Regions from separate parts of the Dorea hominis genome, predicted to be linked through region 1. Evidence: predicted binding sites of a transcription regulator. Region 1 holds the regulator's gene; each other region holds the start of a gene.

The links. Region 1 encodes Rex, which represses fermentation and respiration genes when NADH is low (regulators of the CRP and FNR family bind a similar motif). Its sites were predicted from a motif close to ATTGTTAANTANTTAACAAT; they were not measured.
Region 2: the regulator Rex is predicted to act here: its motif matches at 3,718-3,737, upstream of H8S07_RS13450 (trans-4-hydroxy-L-proline dehydratase activase).
Region 3: the regulator Rex is predicted to act here: its motif matches at 4,390-4,409, upstream of H8S07_RS03415 (glycerol dehydrogenase).

What each region holds. Positions count from the first base shown of each region.
Region 1 covers NZ_JACOOY010000002.1:175,400-182,230, reverse strand. Annotated here, with positions in the region: gene alr (alanine racemase) at 1-789, opposite strand, end outside; gene H8S07_RS02240 (NAD(P)H-hydrate dehydratase) at 802-2,301, opposite strand; gene H8S07_RS02235 (redox-sensing transcriptional repressor Rex) at 2,475-3,131, opposite strand; gene abc-f (ribosomal protection-like ABC-F family protein) at 3,266-5,191, shown strand; gene ppk1 (polyphosphate kinase 1) at 5,349-6,831, opposite strand, start outside.
Region 2 covers NZ_JACOOY010000023.1:1,702-8,532, reverse strand. Annotated here, with positions in the region: gene clpX (ATP-dependent Clp protease ATP-binding subunit ClpX) at 1-458, shown strand, start outside; gene lon (endopeptidase La) at 609-2,945, shown strand; gene yihA (ribosome biogenesis GTP-binding protein YihA/YsxC) at 2,961-3,563, shown strand; gene H8S07_RS13450 (trans-4-hydroxy-L-proline dehydratase activase) at 3,820-4,728, shown strand; gene hypD (trans-4-hydroxy-L-proline dehydratase) at 4,733-6,831, shown strand, end outside.
Region 3 covers NZ_JACOOY010000003.1:164,803-171,633, forward strand. Annotated here, with positions in the region: gene H8S07_RS03400 (winged helix-turn-helix transcriptional regulator) at 1-200, shown strand, start outside; gene H8S07_RS03405 (CocE/NonD family hydrolase) at 223-2,349, shown strand; gene H8S07_RS03410 (DUF2798 domain-containing protein) at 2,643-3,134, shown strand; gene H8S07_RS03415 (glycerol dehydrogenase) at 3,221-4,315, opposite strand; gene H8S07_RS03420 (anti-sigma factor C-terminal domain-containing protein) at 4,500-5,783, opposite strand; gene H8S07_RS03425 (RNA polymerase sigma factor) at 5,780-6,301, opposite strand; gene H8S07_RS03430 (ATP-binding protein) at 6,501-6,831, shown strand, end outside.

The DNA.
Region 1 (6,831 bases):
ATCCGGATCTTCCCATTTTACATATGCAACGTGACTGATCAGTTCCAATGCCGGCATCAACGCAACATTTTCCTTATGAACTTCCTCAGACGGATACATACCATAAGTGGAAATACCTGCACGAACAAGGCTCAGATTATCTTCTTTGCAGTCAATGATTCCTGCACTGTTGCAGCAGTGATAATAAGTAAAATATACTTTCTTTTCATCCAGTGCATGTTTCATCCGCATATATTTCTCAAACTGACTGTTTGTATATGTCTTATCTGTCTCATCAGCTTTGGAGAAATGTGTAAACATTCCTTCCAGTACAAGTCCCGGAAGTTTGCTGATTCTTTCAATCGTATCAGCGCTTTCGTCATTGATTTTGAATCCGATTCTTCCCATACCGGTATCCAGTTTGATATGTACATAAGCTTTTTTGCCAAGTTTCACGGCAAGATCAGACAGTTCTTTTGCCATCTCTTCTGTATATACTGTCATTCGAATCTCGTTATTGATAAGATCTTCTCTCTGATCCTGGAAGACGCATCCAAGAATCAAGATCGGTTTTGTCACATCTGCTTTACGAAGTAATACTGCTTCATCTAATGTAGCAACTGCAAATCCCCATACATAAGATTTTGGCTCCAGAAGATGTGCTACCTGAGCAGCACCGTGTCCATACGCATCTGTCTTAATAACAACGATCATCGGAACATTTTCCTGTAAATTATTCTTCATATTCTCTACGTTTGATTCAATTGCATCCAGATTGATTCTTGCACACACTCTTGTATAATTTTTCATTGTTCTTCCTCCTTATAAATTACTATTTGTAATGTCCGTTGTTGCAAGGCTCTCAAGCAGATCCCTTGCCAGAATACTGTAACTGTTTTTCTTTCTCGCAGCTGTTTCACCACTTAATCCATGTATATAAGTTCCGAGAGTTGCCGCCTCGAATGTACTGATTCCTTGTGCCAGAAGTCCGGCGATCACACCGCAAAGCACATCTCCGGAACCGCCTTTTGCCAGCGCCTGACAGCCACTTGTATTGACACAGGTCCGTTTTCCGGCTTCTCCGATCAACGTTCTTGAATCTTTCAGGACACAGGTAACGTTCCATTCTTCCGTCAGAGATTCCAGCACCTGCTGTCTGTTAGCTCTGATTTCAGGAACAGAAAGTCCGGTCAGTCTGGACATCTCTTTCATATGCGGAGTCAGGATAAAACTTCCTTCTGTAAGATATTCTGTATATTTCAAATGCTCCGCAAGCAGATTCAGTCCATCTGCATCGATCACACATGCTACTTCCACATTGGACAATACGGTTTTTAAAATCTTCTTTGCAGTCTTGGATCTGCTAAGTCCGGAACCAATGCATACCGCATCTGCGTGGCTTAAAAGCCGTTTCACTTCTTCCTTGTCAAATTCTGTATAGGTTGTGATGATTGCTTCCGGCAGGAGTGCCTGTAAAATGATCCGATTCGATTCCTCCGTATAAATCTGCACCAGTCCGGCTCCCATCCGATAAGCTGCCATTGCATTAAGAAATGCAGCTCCGCTCATCCCTTTACTTCCGGCGATCACAAGCAGCCTTCCATAAGTACCCTTATTGGAATCTTCCGGTCTGTCCGGCAGCATTCTGATATATTCCTCTCTGTCCGGCAGATATGCAATGTTCTTGTTCTTCTCCATCGTCCGGAGTGATATTCCGATATCTGTCACTGTGACTTTACCTGCATATTCTTTTCCAGGATAAAAGATAAGTCCGATCTTCTCAACCTGAAACGTCACTGTATAATCTGCGCGGAATGCAATACCAAGCACACAACCATTTCCGGCATTGATTCCCGATGGAATATCCACTGCAACTTTTGTTCCGGACGCTTCATTCATCCACTCAATAACTTCCCGGTAATGCCCGGTTACTTCACGACTCAGACCAACACCGAATATAGCATCAATGATCAGGCTGTATGTGCCATCCGGGTAGTGGTCGCGGATCGATCCTCCAATGCTTTCAAAAAGCTTCCACTGATATCGGCATTCCGCACTTAAATGTGCCGGATTCCCCGCCATAAAAACAGTAACCGCACATCCTTCTTCTTTTAAAAGTCTCGCGATAGCAAAACCATCTCCGCCATTATTTCCCGATCCACAGACAATCAGAACATCTGTAAAATCCAGCTTTTCCTTTTTCATGGAATCAATACAACTCCTCGCCGCACGTTCCATCAGTTCCAGTGATGGGATACCGAGATTCTCTATCGTATCCTTATCTGCCGCCTTCATACTGTCTCCATCCGGTAAAAACCTCATATGCTCATCTCCCTAATATAATCGTACTTATGACACCTGCGGAGTCACAAAACCTTACATCCGCTTACTGACAAGCTCACATGAATGCAGGCTTTTCTGCTCTGGTATCATATAAAAAGGACGTATAAAAACAAGCCTGTATACACATGCCTGTTTCTATACGTCTGCTTTTACTAGTTCTTTCCTTTTTTGCGCTGGTCTTCATTATAACGACTGATGTTATAAGATAACTGCATCAGACTCTCTGACAAATGCACATTCTCAACAATGATGTTATCCGGCAGATTGAGGTCTGTATGTGCAAAGTTCCAAATCGCGCGCACGCCGTTCTCCACAAGCATATTCGCAACTTCGATTGCCTTCTCTTTTGGAATTGTAAGTACAGCAATCTCTACATCATTCTTCTGGACAAAGGACTTCAACTCGTCCATCATGCGGATCGGCACTCCACGAATCGCAACTCCCTCCAGACGCGGATTTACATCAAAAATTCCGGTCAGGATAAATCCACGTTTTTCAAACGCTGCATAATTTGCAAGTGCCTGTCCCAAATTACCTGCACCAATGATTATGATCTTATGATCTTCTTCCAGTCCCAGGATTTTGCCGATCTCTGTATATAGATATTTGACATTATAGCCGTATCCCTGCTGTCCGAATCCTCCGAAATTGTTAAGATCCTGACGAATCTGAGACGCAGTAACCTTCATCCTTTTGCTCAGATCGTTAGAAGAAATACGTTCTACCCCATTTTCAAGGAGTTCTCCTAAATATCTATAATATCGCGGCAAACGTCGGATGACTGCCTGTGATATTCCTCGATTATCCAATTTTTTCACCTTCCCATATGTATTCTAACTGTTATTATATAAAATTGTATGAATAAAGTCAATTTTTTAGTAGTTTTTTTATTACGTTTTCGCTATAATAAGAACGTATGTGAACAGATAAGGAGGAATTTTTTATGATACTCGCCTGTCATGGAATTAACAAAGCATTTGGTGAAGAAATCATTGTGAAAGATGGTTCTTTTCATATAGAAGATCATGAGAAAGCTGCCCTTGTAGGCCCGAACGGAGCCGGCAAATCTACTATTTTCAAGATAATTGCCGGAGAACTGCCGTCAGATGGTGGTTCCGTCATCCTGACCAAAGGAAAGACTATGGGATATCTCGCCCAGCATCAGGACATGAATACAGATCGTTCGATCTACGAAGAAGTGCGCACGGCAAAAGCAGATATCATTGCCATGGAACAGAAGATCCGTCAGTTGGAACTGGAGATGAAGGACTTAAGTGGAGACTCTCTGGAAGACCACATGGACTCCTACAACCGGCTGACCGCAGCATTTGAACGCGAAAATGGATATGCTTATGAAAGCGAACTGACTGGCGTCTTAAAGGGACTAGGTTTTCAGGAAGAAGAATTTACCAAGCCGGTGAATACGCTCTCCGGAGGACAGAAAACCCGTGTTTCTCTCGGCAAACTTCTGCTTACTAAACCGGATATCCTGCTTCTGGACGAGCCGACCAACCACCTGGATCTGAATTCAATCACGTGGCTGGAAACTTACATATTAAATTATCCGGGTGCAGTACTGATCGTCTCACACGACCGTTATTTTCTGAACCGGATTGTTACGAAAGTCATCGAAATAGAAAACGGTGAACTGATGACTTATTCTGGTAATTATACTGATTACTCTCAGAAAAAACAGCAGATCCGCGAAGCGCGTATCAAAGAATATCTCAACCAACAGCAAGAGATCAAGCATCAGGAAGCTGTTATTGAAAAGCTCCGCTCTTTCAACCGCGAGAAATCAATCAAACGGGCGGAAAGCCGTGAGAAAATGCTTGAGAAGATCAAGCCGGTAGAAAAACCGATAGAAACAAACAAAGACTTTCAGTTAAAGCTTGAACCTGCAACCATCAGCGGTAATGATGTACTGACGGTAGAACATTTAAGTAAAGCCTTTCCACCACAGACGTTATTTTCAGATATCAGTTTTGAGATCAAGCGTGGCGAACACGTTGCGATCATCGGCGATAATGGAACCGGCAAGACGACTCTGCTTAAGATTTTAAATCAGGTTCTCCCTGCAGACAACGGAACTTTCACCCTTGGTACGAATGTCCAGATTGGCTACTACGATCAGGAACACCATGTGCTCCATATGGAAAAGACAATCTTTGAAGAGATTTCGGATGATTACCCGACTCTTACAAATACGCAGATCCGGAACATGCTTGCAGCATTCTTATTTACCGGAGACGATGTCTTTAAACGGATTTCCGATTTAAGCGGTGGTGAAAGAGGACGTGTTTCTCTTGCAAAGCTTATGCTCTCTGAAGCAAACTTCCTGATCCTCGATGAGCCGACCAACCATTTAGACATTACCTCAAAAGAAATTCTGGAAAAAGCGCTGAATAATTATACCGGAACACTGCTCTATGTTTCGCATGACCGTTATTTCATCAATCAGACTGCCACAAGAATCCTGGATCTTACGCATCATACGTTTGTCAATTACATTGGAAATTACGATTATTATCTGGAGAAAAAGGAAGAACTCACAGCTGCATATACAGAAAATATCGATATGACTTCTGATTCTTCCACCGATTCCGGTGAAGTCTCCGCTTCCAAATTAAGCTGGCAGGAACAAAAAGAACTGCAGGCTAAGGAACGCAAACGCCAGAATGAATTAAAAAAGACGGAAGAACGCATCAGCGTACTCGAAGACCGCGACCGGGAAATTGATGATCTTATGGTGCAAGAAGAGATTTTCACAAACTCTGTCAAATGCCAGGAACTCGCCAAAGAGAAAGTACAGATTGCGGAAGAGTTGGAAACTCTTTATAAAAACTGGGAAATTCTTGCTGAAGACTAAATTATCTTAGTCAAAACTACTGTTCTTATCGCATAAGATAAATAATACAAAAAGGCTTTGACTGCGAGAAGTTAAAGCCTTTTTTACTTAACGGTGCAATTCCAATTATATAATCATACCGAATCATCACTTCATCTTTATTCGATTGTCCATCTCATTATGATTCTGCCGTTTCCGTTTTCACCTGTGGCTGCTCTTTTTTTCCGGCTTTTTTATAAGCCTCCTCATAAAAATATTCCTGGGCAGAAAGTGGCTCTTTGTCATTCCTTATTCTTGTATAATTTCCATCCGGGTTCATTTTCCGCGCCTGGACATTGTCATTTAACATAATCCGGAAATCTTTAAGCAGACATTCCTTCAATCTTACATCCTCCACCGGCGCAGCTACCTCCACGCGGCGTACCGTATTTCTTGTCATAAAATCCGCCGATGCGATATAAACTTTACTGCGCTCTTCTGTTCCGAAAATATAAATACGGGAATGTTCCAGAAAACGTCCTACAATACTGATCACGCGGATATTTTCTGTCTTTTCCGGAACTCCCGGCAGCAGACAACAGATTCCACGTATTACAAGATCAATTTTTACACCTGCTTTTGACGCTTCCGCCAGTTTATCAATGATTTTCTTATCTGTCAGCGAATTTAATTTCACACCGACATATGCCGGTTCTTCATGTCTGGCGTGTTCAATTTCCTCATCAATCATTTCCAGCACACGGTTCTGCAGGCATTTTGGTGCGACAAGAAGTTTCTCTGACTGTTCAACAACTTCACCTTTCAGAAGTGCCTGGAATACATTGGATGCTTCCAGACCAATTGCAGGATCTGATGTCATCAGGGATAAATCTGTATACAGTCTGGATGTTTTCTCATTATAATTTCCCGTTCCGATCTGTGTAAAATATTCCACATGATTATCATTTTTTCTTGTAATCAAACACAGCTTGGAATGCACTTTATATCCATCCAGCCCATAGATTACCTGACATCCGGCATCTTCCAGTCTTCTGGACCATTCAATATTATTTTCTTCATCAAATCTTGCACGCAGCTCTACAAGAACAATAACCTCTTTTCCATTCTCTGCCGCCTCTACCAGTGCTTCCACGACTTTGCTCTGCTTTGCAAGGCGGTACAGAGTCATTTTTATTGAAATAACATCCGGATCTTCTGCCGCCTCATTTAACATATGAAGAAATGGGCGGATAGACTCATATGGATAGGAAAGTAACTTATCTTCCCTGCGTATCTGCGCAAGAATACTCTCACCATCCTGAAACATCGGTGATTTCTGCGGCACCTTTTTCTCATAAAACAGTTCCGGATTTTTTCTCAGACGATCCTGGATTTCAAATACAAATGAGAGATCCAGCGGTGCATCCGACAAAAACACATGCGTCTTGTCCATTTCCAGATATTTACACAATGTTGCAACAACATTTTTATTCATTTCTCTTGAAAATTCTATGCGAACCGGAGTCAGTTTTTTACGCTTTTTGATAAGATCTGCCATAAAATCACGATAATCCAGATCTTCATCATACAATGCATCCGCATCGATATCCGCATTTCTTGTAATACGAATCACAGATTTTGCCTTGATACGGTATCCTTTAAATACTTCCGGCACATAATGC
Region 2 (6,831 bases), on a different contig from region 1:
GTTTCAATGTAGAGATTGCAGAGAAGCATGAAGATGACGTGGATCGTCTGCTGAAACAGGTCCTTCCACAGGATCTTGTAAAATTCGGATTGATTCCGGAGCTGGTCGGACGTGTGCCGGTGAATGTAACACTGGAGATGTTAGACCGTGATGCGTTGATATCTATTTTAACAGAACCAAAGAATGCAATTGTGAAACAATATCAGAAGATGCTGGAATTTGATGGTGTGGATCTTACATTTGATAGGGCTGCGCTTGAAGAGATAGCTGAGACGTCACTTAAGAGAAGAACAGGTGCCAGAGGACTCCGTGCAATTATGGAGAACATCATGATGGATATTATGTATAAAGCACCTTCCGATGAGACGTTGAAGACGTGCAGGATTACGAAAGATGTAGTAAAAGGCATTGGTGAACCTGTATGTGAGCATGAGATGATAAGTTCAGAGAGTGCGTAATTATGGGGCGGGTACAGGTAATTGTGCCCGCCTGCTTTTATATATTAGCCGGAGAAGCTTTTCAACTTTGTATGAGAAGAGCCGGAGAAGCTTTCAGTTTTATAAGAAAAGCACGAAAGAGATCCAAGAAGATAAAACAGGAGAGTATATATGGAAAATGAAAGAATAAGTCTGCCTGTTGTGGCACTGCGTGGAATGACGATCCTGCCAGAAATGGTGGCACATTTTGATGTGAGCCGTGAGAAATCACTGCAGGCAATTGACCAGGCTATGACAGAAGGAGAGAAGATTTTCCTGACAGGGCAGTATGAGATAGAGACAGAAGATCCGGATGTGACAGATATACACAGAATCGGATGTATTGCAACAATCAAACAGATTGTGAAGCTTCCGAAGAAGATCAGCCGTGTTCTGATAAGCGGAGAGCAGAGAGCAGAACTCATTGATCTGGAGTTTAAAGAGCCATATCTGCGCGGAATGGTTGCAGTGCGAGAGGATGTGGATACTTCATGGGAAGATACCGGAGCAGAACAGTCACCACTCAATCTGGAAGCAATGGTGCAGGGACTCCGGGATATTTTCAAAGAATACATGGCAAAGAATCCAAAGATTGCGAAGGAATTTTCAGATCAGATCGATCAGATCACAGATCTTAAGAAAATGGTAAATGTGATCAATGCCAATGTTCCGATGTCTTATCCGGAATATCAGGAATTTCTGGAAGAAACGAATCTTATGAAACGGTATGACAAACTTGCCTATAAGCTTGTGAATGAGATTCAGGTACTTAATATTAAAGAAGAATTACAGGAAAAGATTAAAGAACGCGTGGATAAAAACCAGCGGGAATATATTCTGCGTGAAGAACTCAAACTGATTCGTGAAGAGCTTGGAGATGAAAATCAGTTATCGGATGCGGATGAATTTCAGCAGAAGTGTGATGCGCTGGAGGCACCGGATGAAGTAAAAGAGAAGATTTCCAAAGAGATACGGAGATTCCGTAATTCCATGAATAATCCGGCAGAGTCGGGAGTTATCCGTACTTATATCGAAACGATGCTGGATATGCCGTGGGATCATATGTGCAAAGAACACAAAGATATTGCATATGCCAAAAAGATTTTGGACGAAGATCATTATGGACTGGACAAAGTAAAGGAACGTGTGCTTGAATTTCTGGCGGTACGCGCTCTGACGAAGAACACAGATGCACCGATCCTCTGCCTGGTTGGACCTCCGGGAACCGGTAAGACATCCATCGCAAAATCACTGGCGCATGCTTTGAAGAAGCCGTATGTGCGTATTTCACTCGGAGGCGTACGAGATGAGGCAGAGATCCGCGGTCACAGAAAAACTTATGTCGGAGCGATGCCGGGAAGAATTGCAGCGGCTGTGAAGAATGCCGGAGTGAAGAACCCACTGCTCCTTCTGGATGAGATCGACAAAGTCAGCAATGATTATAAAGGGGATACATTTTCAGCACTTCTGGAAGTACTGGATGCGGAGCAGAACAAGAATTTCAGAGATCATTACCTGGAGGTTCCGCTGGATCTTTCGGAAGTATTATTCGTGACAACAGCGAATACATTACAGACGATTCCAAGACCGCTTTTAGATCGTATGGAAGTGATTGAGATCAGCAGTTATACGGAAAATGAAAAACTTCATATTGCAAGAGAACACCTGATCCCGAAACAGCTGAAAAAGCACGGTTTAAAAGAAAAACAACTGTCGATCAGCAAGAAAGCTCTGTGGAAGATTGCAAGAAATTATACAAAAGAAGCCGGAGTCAGGCAGATGGAACGTAAAATTGCTGATATCTGCCGCAAAACAGCAAGAGAGATTTTGGAAGATAAGAAGAAAGCCGTACGCGTGACAGAAAGGAATCTGGAACATTATCTCGGAAGAGAGCTGTTCAGCTATCAGATGAAAAATGACAAGGATGAAGTTGGTATTGTGCGGGGACTTGCATGGACAAGTGTTGGCGGCGATACGCTTCAGATTGAAGTAAATGTCATGCCGGGAGAAGGCGAAATCCTGCTGACCGGTCAGCTCGGAGATGTGATGAAAGAATCCGCGCGTACAGGTATCAGTTATATCCGCTCCGTCAGCTCGGAGCATAAGATTGACGAGAAATTTTTCAAAGAGCATGATATTCATATACATATACCGGAAGGTGCAGTGCCAAAAGATGGTCCGTCGGCGGGAATTACAATGGCAACAGCAATCTTTTCGGCTGTTACAGGGAAAAAAGTCCGTGCAGATCTGGCAATGACCGGAGAAATTACGCTGCGTGGAAGGGTTCTTCCAATCGGAGGTCTGAAAGAAAAGCTTCTCGCTGCTAAAAATGCGGGAATCCTGACAGTTCTTGTTCCAAAGGAAAATAAAGCGGATGTAGAAGAGATATCAACAGAGATTACAAAAGGACTGGAGATCATTCCGGTTTCTCATATGGATGAAGTATTGAAGCTTGCATTAAAGCGTTAAAAGGGGGAAAAGAATATGGTTATAAGAAGCCTGAATCTGGAAACAGTATGTGGAATTACAAGTAAATTACCGGAAAATGAACATCCGGAAATTGCATTTGCAGGAAAATCAAATGTTGGAAAATCATCCCTCATTAATGCTCTCATGAATCGGAAATCATTTGCGCGTATTTCCGCGACACCAGGAAAGACACAGACGATTAATTTTTACAATATTAATGAAGAATTATATCTGGTAGATCTTCCGGGATATGGATATGCAAAAGTATCTGAGCAGGAAAAAGCGAAATGGGGTCAGCTCATTGAGCGGTATCTCCATGGATCGGAACAGTTGAAGGCAGTCTTTCTTCTGATTGATATCCGGCATGATCCGTCTGCGAACGACAAACTGATGTACAGTTGGATCGTGGAGCAGGGATTCAATCCGATCATTATCGCGACTAAATTAGATAAGATCAAGCGCAGCCAGGTACAAAAGCAGATCAAAGCAATTCGCCAAGGATTAAATCTGCTTCCGGGAACGATTGTTATTCCATTTTCATCTGTGACGAAGCAGGGAAGAGATGAGATATGGGAGCTGGTTGAGACGGAATTTATGGAGAAGAATGAAGAGGAGTAATGGATGAGAGAAATTGTCATCTGTGAAGATGTAGAGATTGAAAGAAACCTTTTGAATACAGTACTGCTATGGAACTGCTGTTTCTTGACACCTACATGAAAGAATTAAACGGCATGGAGACAGCGCGAAGAATAAGAGAATAAGGAAAGAGAAGTTTGATAACAGATTGACAAACTTCTCTTTCTTTGTTATTATTAGACTAAAGTACAAACAAAAGTCTAACAGTAAAACAAAAGTAACGGGAAGGAGTAAGATCATGAATTATATTACGAATATCCAGAAGTATTCTATTCATGACGGAGATGGAATTCGTACTACCGTTTTTTTTAAGGGATGCCCACTGAAATGTGTCTGGTGTCACAATCCGGAGACGCAGCGATTTGAAAGAGAACTTCAGTACGATAAGGAAAAATGCATTGGATGCGGAGCCTGTGCAAAAGTCTGTCCGCAGAGCGCGATTTCAATGACGGAGGGAAAACCGGTTCTTGACAAATCTCTGTGTAATCTTTGCGGAAAGTGTGAGAATTACTGCCCGGAAGGAATCCGTGAGACAGTGGGAGAAGAGTATCCGGTAAAAGAACTGGTAAAAGAACTGATGAAGGATCTGATGTTCTACGAGCAATCCGGCGGCGGTGTTACTCTTTCCGGCGGAGAAGTTATGGCAATGTCTACGGAGTATGTGCTGGAAATTGCCAAAGCACTTAAGAAGGAAGAGATTTCTTTAACAATTGATACGTGCGGATATGTGCCGTATGATAAATTTGAAGCGGTTTTACCGTATGTAGATACATTTTTATATGATGTGAAAGTGATGAATCCGGAGCTTCACAAGAAGTACATAGGCGTAGATAACAGACTGATTCTTGAGAACCTTGTGAAATTATCGGATGCAGGAGCAAGGATTTACATCCGTATTCCGACAGTCAAAGAAGTGAATGGCAATGATGAGAATATGAAGGCAACCATTCAGTTCTTAAAAGAACACAATATCCATCCGGCACAGGTGAATTTGTTGCCGTACCATAATACAGGAAGCAGCAAGTATCCAAAACTGGATATGGAATATAAAGGAACTGATTTAACGGCACCAACAAATGAAGAGATGGAAGGTTTTGTAAAACTTTTCCAGGATGAAGGCTTCTCAAATACCAGAATAGGAGGTTAAAACAATGGCAAAAAGAGGCATGAATGAAAGAATTCAGAAACTGAGAGAACTGAGTGTAACAACACCGGTACATATCGACTTGGAGAGAGCGAAGATCGAGACAGATTTTTACAGAGAGAATGATGGAAAATATTCTATTCCTGTAATGAGATCTATGGTATTAAAAGAGTATTTCTCCAAGAAGACATTATATCTGGGTGATGGAGAACTGATCGTAGGTGAAAAAGGAAAAGACCCGCAGGCATCTCCGACATTCCCGGAACTTTGTTGCCACAGCGTAGAAGATATGACAGTTATGAGCGAGCGTGACCTTGTATCTTTCCATACAACAGAAGAAGACAGAAAGCTTCAGGCAGAGGAGATCATCCCATTCTGGCAGGGACGCAGCATGAGAGAAAAACTTCTTGCAACTATGACTCCGGAGTGGAATGACTGCTATTCAGCAGGTATGTTCACCGAGTTCATGGAGCAGAGAGGACCGGGACATACATGTGGTGGAGAACAGGTATTTACAACCGGATATATGGATTACAAAGAGAAAATCAAGAAGACAATGGATTCGCTTGATTTCTTAAATGATCCGGAAGCATACGACAAGATGGAAGAGTTAAAAGCTATGGATATTTCCTGCGACGCAGTGATCATCCTTGGCGAGAGATATCATGAATTAGCACTGGAGATGGCTGAGAAAGAAGCTGATCCGGTTCGTAAAGAAGAATTAAAACAGATCGCAGCCAACTTGGAAGTTGTTCCTGCACATGCACCAAAGACATACTGGCAGGCAATCCAGTTATACTGGTTCACACATCTGGCAGTTACAACAGAGCTGAACCCATGGGATGCATTCAGCCCGGGACGTCTTGACCAGCATCTGATCAAATACTACGAGGCAGATACGGAAGCAGGAATTCTGGATGATGATAGAGCAAAAGAGCTGTTAGAGTGCTTATGGGTGAAATTCTACAACCAGCCGGCACCGGTAAAAGTAGGTATCACACTAAAAGAAAGTGCTACATACACAGATTTTGCAAATATCAATACAGGTGGTGTGACGCCGGACGGACGCGATGGAGTTAACGCAGTCAGCTATCTGATCCTTGACTGTATGGACGAGATGAAACTGGTTCAGCCAAACTCTAACGTAACAATCAGCAAGAAGACACCGGCACGTTTCTTAAAGAGAGCATGCGAGATCTCAAGAAAAGGATGGGGACAGCCGGCATTCTACAATACAGAAGCACAGACAATGGAGCTTATCAATGCAGGTAAATCACTGGAAGATGCACGCCGCGGCGGATCTTCAGGATGCGTTGAGACAGGAGCATGGGGAAGTGAAGCATATATCCTGACCGGATATCTGAACATCCCGAAAGTATTCCAACTTACACTTTACAATGGATTTGACAATGAATCCGGCAAACAGCTCGGTCTGAAACTTGGTTATGCAAAAGACTTCAAGACATATGAAGAATTATGGGATGCATTCCAGAAACAGCTGAAACATTTCATCGATATCAAAGTACGTGGAAATAATGTAATCGAGAAATTATATGCAGAGAACATGCCTGCACCGTGCCTTTCAGTTGTAACAAACGACTGTATCAGCAATGCAAAAGATTACAATGCAGGTGGAGCAAGATACAATACAAACTATATCCAGGGTGTAGGTATCGGAACTGTTACAGATTGTATCACAGCAATTAAATATAACGTATTCGATAAGAAAAACTTCACAATGGAAGAACTGATCGAAGCGATGGATCATAACTTTGAAGGATACGATGCAATTTATCGTATGGTACATGATAAGACACCGAAGTATGGCAATGATGATGACTATGCAGATTCTATCATGCAGGATGTATTTAACCTGTACCATGATTTGATTACAGGACGTCCGACTATGAGAGGCGGAAAATACGGAGTAGATATGCTCCCGACAACATGCCACGTTTACTTCGGAGAAGTAATCGGAGCAACTGCTAACGGAAGAAAAGCAAATGTTCCGGTATCTGAAGGTATCTCACCGGAGAAATCCGCTGATACAAACGGTCCTACAGCAGTTATCAAATCCTGCTCAAAGATGGATCACCTTGCAACAGC
Region 3 (6,831 bases), on a different contig from region 1:
TGATCTTGAGAGATTTGCTGACCGGGACGAAACGGTTCGGTGAATTGAAGAAATCAATTGGAAGTGTGTCGCAGAAAGTTGAGTATTCCCTGACGAAACTTGGGTGGAGCCTGCAGCCGATCCTGGATGCCATAAAAGACTGGGGCGAAGACTATAAGAGCAGTCTGGAGAAAAAATACGAAAATCATAAAAAGATATGATTTGTCATTTGGAGGTTTTACAATGGAAGAAAAGTGTTACAGTAAAGTACCGGTATTTGAAAATGGAATGGCTCAGCCAGTATTTCCATTTACCGATGGGAAAAGCGGAGAAAAATACGATGCGAAGACATCTGATACTGTGAGATATTGTGTTTATGTTGAATCCGATTATGATATGGACGGAGACGGAAAAAGAGATCTTGTCAAAGCATTGATCCAAGTTCCGCGAAGTGCTGTAGAGGGAAATTATAAAGCACCTGCTTTATTCGAGGCGCGTCCGTACTGTGCCGGTGTGCAGGAAGACGGATATCAGCATATGAAAGATGTAGCGGAGAAGGAGTACCGCAAATTTGATATGGAAGAGTTGAATCACAAGGCAGATCCGCGTGTACCGACTGGTTCTATCAGTGCAATGGAACTGGCACTTAAAACAGATCCGTCTGACTGGTATTACCCGGATAAAGGGAACAACAACAGTATGGTTTACGAGAATTTAGAGAATTTTAACTATTATCTTGTGCGTGGATTTGCAGTGATTGTCAGCGCAGGATTTGGTGCACTCGGCTCAGATGGATTTAATTTTGTCGGTTCAGATTTTGAAAGAGATGCTTTCAAATGTGTGGTAGAATGGCTGCACGGAGACCGCACTGCTTACGCAGACCGCACAGGAACAACCGAGACAAAGGCAGACTGGTGCAATGGAAAAGTTGCCATGACTGGAAGATCTTATGCAGGAACAATGCCATTTGCAGTGGCAACAACCGGTGTGGAAGGTCTTAAGACAATCGTTCCGGTTGCAGGAATCGCAGACTGGTACACACAGCAGAATATGCAGGGTGCACAGCGTTACTGGCCAAAAGAGATGTTAAATAGTTTTCTGGCTTACTACTGCTCCAGCCGCTATAATGACGAGACATTATCTGAGAAGCAGCTGGATGATATCGCCGCATTTCATCACGAATTAAGTTTGCAGCAGTTAAAATGTGGATTTGACTATGATCCGGAGTTCTGGGGAAGCGGAAATTATCGCTTAAATGCAGATAAGATCAAATGCAGCGCTCTGATCGTACAGGGATTGAATGATGAGAATGTTTCAACGAAACAGTTTGAGATGATGTACCGTTCTTTCAAACAGGCAGGACAGACAGTGAAGACAATCGTGCATCAGGGACCACATATCACACCGACTATGCCGAATAAAAATTACGGTATTTTGCTCAATGGTCAATTCTATGATGACGTTGTAAATAAATGGATTTCTCATTATCTGTTTGATGTGGAAAATGATGCAGAAGAGATGCCGGAAGTTCTGGCACAGACGAACTATGATCAGAAGAAGTGGGAAACAGAAAAGTCATGGCTCGTAAGTGACAGCATGAAGCTTAACAGCGCTGAATCGGGAGAGGCAGTGATCGATACAGACTGGGAGAAAGCCGGAATCAGTGCAGAAAACTTCGATGACGTGATGGGTATTACATCTACCAACATGGGCAAACGTTATGTGACAGCACCATTTGAGAAAGCTGTTACAGTGCAGGGTACTGTGTGCCTGAAGATGAGAGCTGCATTAAAAGACGGAGATGCGGAATGCGATTTCCATCCGGAGAACAGAAATGATGCAGATACACTTACGATGAAGCTTGGAAACTCAAAAATTTCCGGTAAGATGGATGATGTGGAAGTTGCAGTTCTTCTCTGCGATGTGTGTGATGAGGAATTTGACAGCATTCAGACAGTTGATCCGGAGAGAAATATTGTTCCGGTAGAGGTCGTAAAAGAAGGTGGCATTGTAAATGGCGGAGATCTTCCGGCATTTGATGAAGCTGAATTTAAGACAGTACATAAAAAATACCGTGTGATCACAAGAGCATTTGCAGACCTGTGTAACCCGGAAGCAGGATACGAACCGGAGACAGCGCAGAACAGTATTGAACTTAAAAAGGGTGAATATCACGATTATAACATTTATCTGAATGCGACCAGATATACGGTGCAGCCGGGACATAGCCTTGCGATTGTAATTGCAACAGAAGATCCGGTAAACTGCCTGATCCATAAGACTTACAGTGTTGCAATCGATAATGCATCTGTGAAAGCGGAAGTACCTGTGACAAAAGCAGCAGAGGACAGAACATTAACTCTGAAATAGCAGAAGCGATTGTCTTAGATATGTTATGATGATGTGTTATAAGATGAGATGTAAATGAAAGAGATGCCAGGAAAGTAAGATAATGCTTTCCTGGTAAAAATCAAAGAATATTTTGGAGTTGAGAGTTGCATTTTCGACGGGAATTTGTTAGAATAATTAACCGTATGAAAAATAAATAAAGATTTTGGTATTAATTGGAAACGACACAAGTGTATGCTTGATTAACGAACAACACAAGTGTCTTTTTTTTTGTACCCATTTTAAGAATTTATGAGAGAAAAGGAGAACAAACAATGCCAAAAACTTTATTTCAAAACATTTTTTTTACACTGATGATGTCATTTTTGATGGTCTACGTCATGGTCTGTTACAATATCGCACTGAACATGGGTGGAATGAGCAATGAAATTTTCCTGATGGCTTTTGGAGAAATGAAAATCATGTGGCCGGTTGCATTTTTACTGGAGTTCTTTGTAGTAGATAAGATGGCACATGCACTTGCGTTCCGTATTGTGACACCGAAGGACAGACAGATTGTAATCGTACTTGCAATTTCTGCAATGATCGTATGCATTATGTGTCCGGTTATGAGTCTGATCGCGACAGTACTTTTCAAAAATGCAGGAGCAAATGTGATTGCAACATGGTTTGAAACAACATTTTTTAATTTCCCGGTTGCATTATTCTGGCAGATTTTTTACTGCGGACCGTGTATTCGTTTTATTTTTGGAAAATTATTTCCGGAAAAGGAAAATGCATCAGATGCAGTAGGTGCGGAATCATAGAAAAATGTTATAATTAAGAAATATAACGGGGCTGGCGCGCTAGTAATCATTAAAGCGCCAGCCCCGTTTGTTAATGTATGATTATATTATTTGCCAAGTGCGAGCTTACCCATTGCATCTGCCTGAAGGATAGCATCATACAGTTCAACCGGCTGTACGTCGCCGGCAAGATTGTGGATGGTTTCACCTGGTACACAGGCATTTTTGGCGATTGTTTCAACCTGTTCTGCAGTAGTAACTCCAATTTCTTCAAGTGTAACAGGAAGACCGACTTCCATACAGAAATTCTGTACTTCTTCAAATTCTTCTTTTGGAACACCTTCCAGAATAAGCTGAACCAATGTTCCGAGTGCAACGCAGCAGCCGTGGTCGGCATGTGCGATTCCAAGAGAAGTTACACCGTTGTAGAAAGAGTGTGCAGCGGCACAGTTTACATTATCAGCACCAACACCGGAAAGATATACATTTGCCTCTACAATATTCTCCAAAGCAGGAGTAACAGCATGTACTTTGCATGCTTCTACAGCCTGTTTACCATATTCACGAAGTGTGTCATAACACAATCTTGCAAGTGCTTGACCGGCTCTTGTGATTCCAGTACCTTCCAGACTGGCAGATTCAGTACGGATAGAAGCGCGACCTTCAAAATAAGTTCCGAGTGCATCGCCCATTCCTGCAATGAGGAATTTTACCGGCGCATTGGCGATGACCGTCGTATCAACCATGACTGCATCCGGGTTAGTAGGATAGAATAAATATTTATCAAAACTATGATCGTCGTTGTAAATAACGGAAAGTCCGGTACATGGTGCATCAGTTGCAGCAACCGTAGGAACAATAACGATATGTTTTCCTGAATAGTATGCAGTTGCTTTTGCTGTATCGACTGCACTTCCACCTCCGACAGCAACAACAGTGTCTATTTTGTCTTCTTTTACAATGTCTTGCATTTTGGCTATTTCACTTTTGCTGGAAATGCCGCCGAAAATTTCATAACGTCTGTAGTCGTCTAAATCTCTAAAACTCTGCTCGATTTTATCGTGGCAGGCTTTATATCCGCTCCGGGAACAGACAAATAACCATCTTTTTCCCATATAGCCCATTTCTTCCTGAAACTTCAAAAGTGCATCTCTGCCCTGTACATATTTGAGTGGTTCACGCATTGCTCTAAGTCTCTCCATCATGATCAGTTACCTCCTGAAATTATATATATCTTTTTGTTGCCGTCTATAGTATAGCATAATTTCAAAAAAAGTGTGATAATTTTTTAACATATTAATTAAAAAAATAACGATGGGTTTAATGTGATAAAGTGTTAAATTTGGGACGGGGATTTTCTAGAAAATCCCCGTCCCAAATTTAGTTTTACTGCATCTCTTCTGTATAGATTGAATAGACTTCTTTCTGATTAATCAGTTCCTCCAGAGTTTCTTTATCCGTAACGGTTGCGTATCCATAGATGTGAAGTCCGTGTTTCTTCACATAGGATTTCGCCTGTGCAAGTATTCCGGCATTAAAAGTTCCTGTATTACCGGATTCGGACATCATCTGTACAAATTTTTCCTGATCGGTAAGGTAATTTAAAAGGCTCAGAAAATGCTGCTTCGCATATTTTCCTTTGTATAGATTTTTAATTGCACTATCTGCTTCATCAATCCAGCCATCTTTATTGATCTTACATCCCGGAAATAAATTAGGATATTTCTTATCATTCCATGCAATCGGGCTGAAAGAAGAAGGATTGCATACGAAACCGATATTTGAGGTATGGAGTGTATAGGACGGATCACCATCTAAAGAATCAAATGCATTTGTCTGCACACCACACCATACTTCGTTGATCTTCTGCTTTTGAATATATTTTGCAAAAGAAGGATAATCCATAATATTTTCCAGAGATACATAAGCTAAGTACATTTTACGTGAATCCAGATCTTTGATGTAAGCTTTTGAATCTTCTTTGTTTCCACCGGCGCTTGTGGAAATAGATTCGTCTTCTTTCAAATCTGCAACTTTTTCCATGTATGCAACATTTTCAGAAGCAGAAGAGGTTTTTGACTTTGCATCTGCCTGATTCCAGAAAAATGAATTGCCGACTGGCGTTTTTAAAACATTGCTGTCATAGTAATGGATTTTTCCGCGTGTAATATAACCGGAGACATCTGTCATCGTTCCGGTCATGCTGAAAGTCTGTGGAATTGTAAAATTATAATCGCCATATCCTTTTGATTCCACAGTGGCAGAAACTCTGCGCTTACCCGGAAGAAACAGTTCTGTGTAAGCTGCCATATCCCGGCTGAACTGTGTCTGGGTGGATTGACCGGCCTTGGCTTCTTTGGCAGGATTATAATAAAATCTGGAAACGACTGACGGCAGGCAAAATTGTATAAATAACACCAGTACAAGTGTGACTGCAAGCACAGCGAGTCCAAGTTTGCGGAAAGCACTTCGGATAGAGCGGTTGACGACTTTGATAAAATCGGTATCGTCTTTTTCCATAAATACATCGCCTAATTCCGGAATTTCCTCTTTTTCATAAAGATAATCACCAATAGCTTCCTGACGCTCAATGTCCTGTTCTATTTTTTTTTGCTGTTCCGGCTCAAGTTCGCCGGCTTTATATAATTCAATTAATTCACGATAAGTCATCTTGTTCCCTCCTGATATGATATAAGATATTTTTTGAGCTCTTTTTTCGCACGATAGGCAAGCATTTTCACGCTGCCGGTAGTGAGCCGTAGCATGGCGGCAATTTCTTTCTGGGAAAAATCTCCAAAATATTGTAAAAGAATGACTTCTTTCTGCTGTCCTTTTAAATGGTGGATCGCTTCCCAAAGCTGTTTTGTCCCTTCTTTTTGTAAAATTTCTTCCAGAACATCCTTCTTGATAAAATATTCCGAAATAGGAGCTACATCTTCTGTATGGATTGCCTCCAGTGATGCAAGAGTTTTTGCTTTCTTATAATAATTGTAGTAAAGATTTCTCGCTACCATATAAAGCCAGGCACGCATATTGGTGTGAGAATCCTTCAGCGAAAGCCAGGCTTTTAAAAATGTATCCTGTAAAATATCGTCAGTTACAGTGCAGTTTGAACTGAGTGAATAGATGTAAAGATACAGTTCTCTGTAGTAGCGTTTATACAGTTGTTCCAGTAAATATTTGTTCAGATCCTCACCCCCTCACTTTCATACTTGAGATATCCGTAGCTTTCTTAACTATATAACAATTTTGCTTTAAAGAGGTAACGATTTTGTTTAATAATTTTTTCGGGTATCACTTTATGGTATAATAAGACTGAATTTTAGTCTAAAATATGGATAAAAAGTGACATTGAAGATAGAGGGGGATAAAATGGGAGGTTTTCACATGTTTCGGAAAAATGTGAGCGCAGGAAAGGTTAATTTTATTTTATTTATTATATTTGTATTTATTCTGGGTGGAAGTGTGGAATTGCAGATAAATATGAATAAAAAAAGTGCCAGAATGGCATGCGGTATGGTGCTGGATCAGGCGGAATCTGTAATTGATAAAAATGCCGGTGATGGAGCGGACATTACAGAATTTATTTCTAAAATGCCATTCACAGAGACAATGACAATTTACATATGGGAAGATGACGGGGCGAGTTTTCTTCCGCTTCCGAAGAAGGAAGGAGTCCGGTTAAAGAAGACAGATAAGATTGAAAAAGAATGGAATT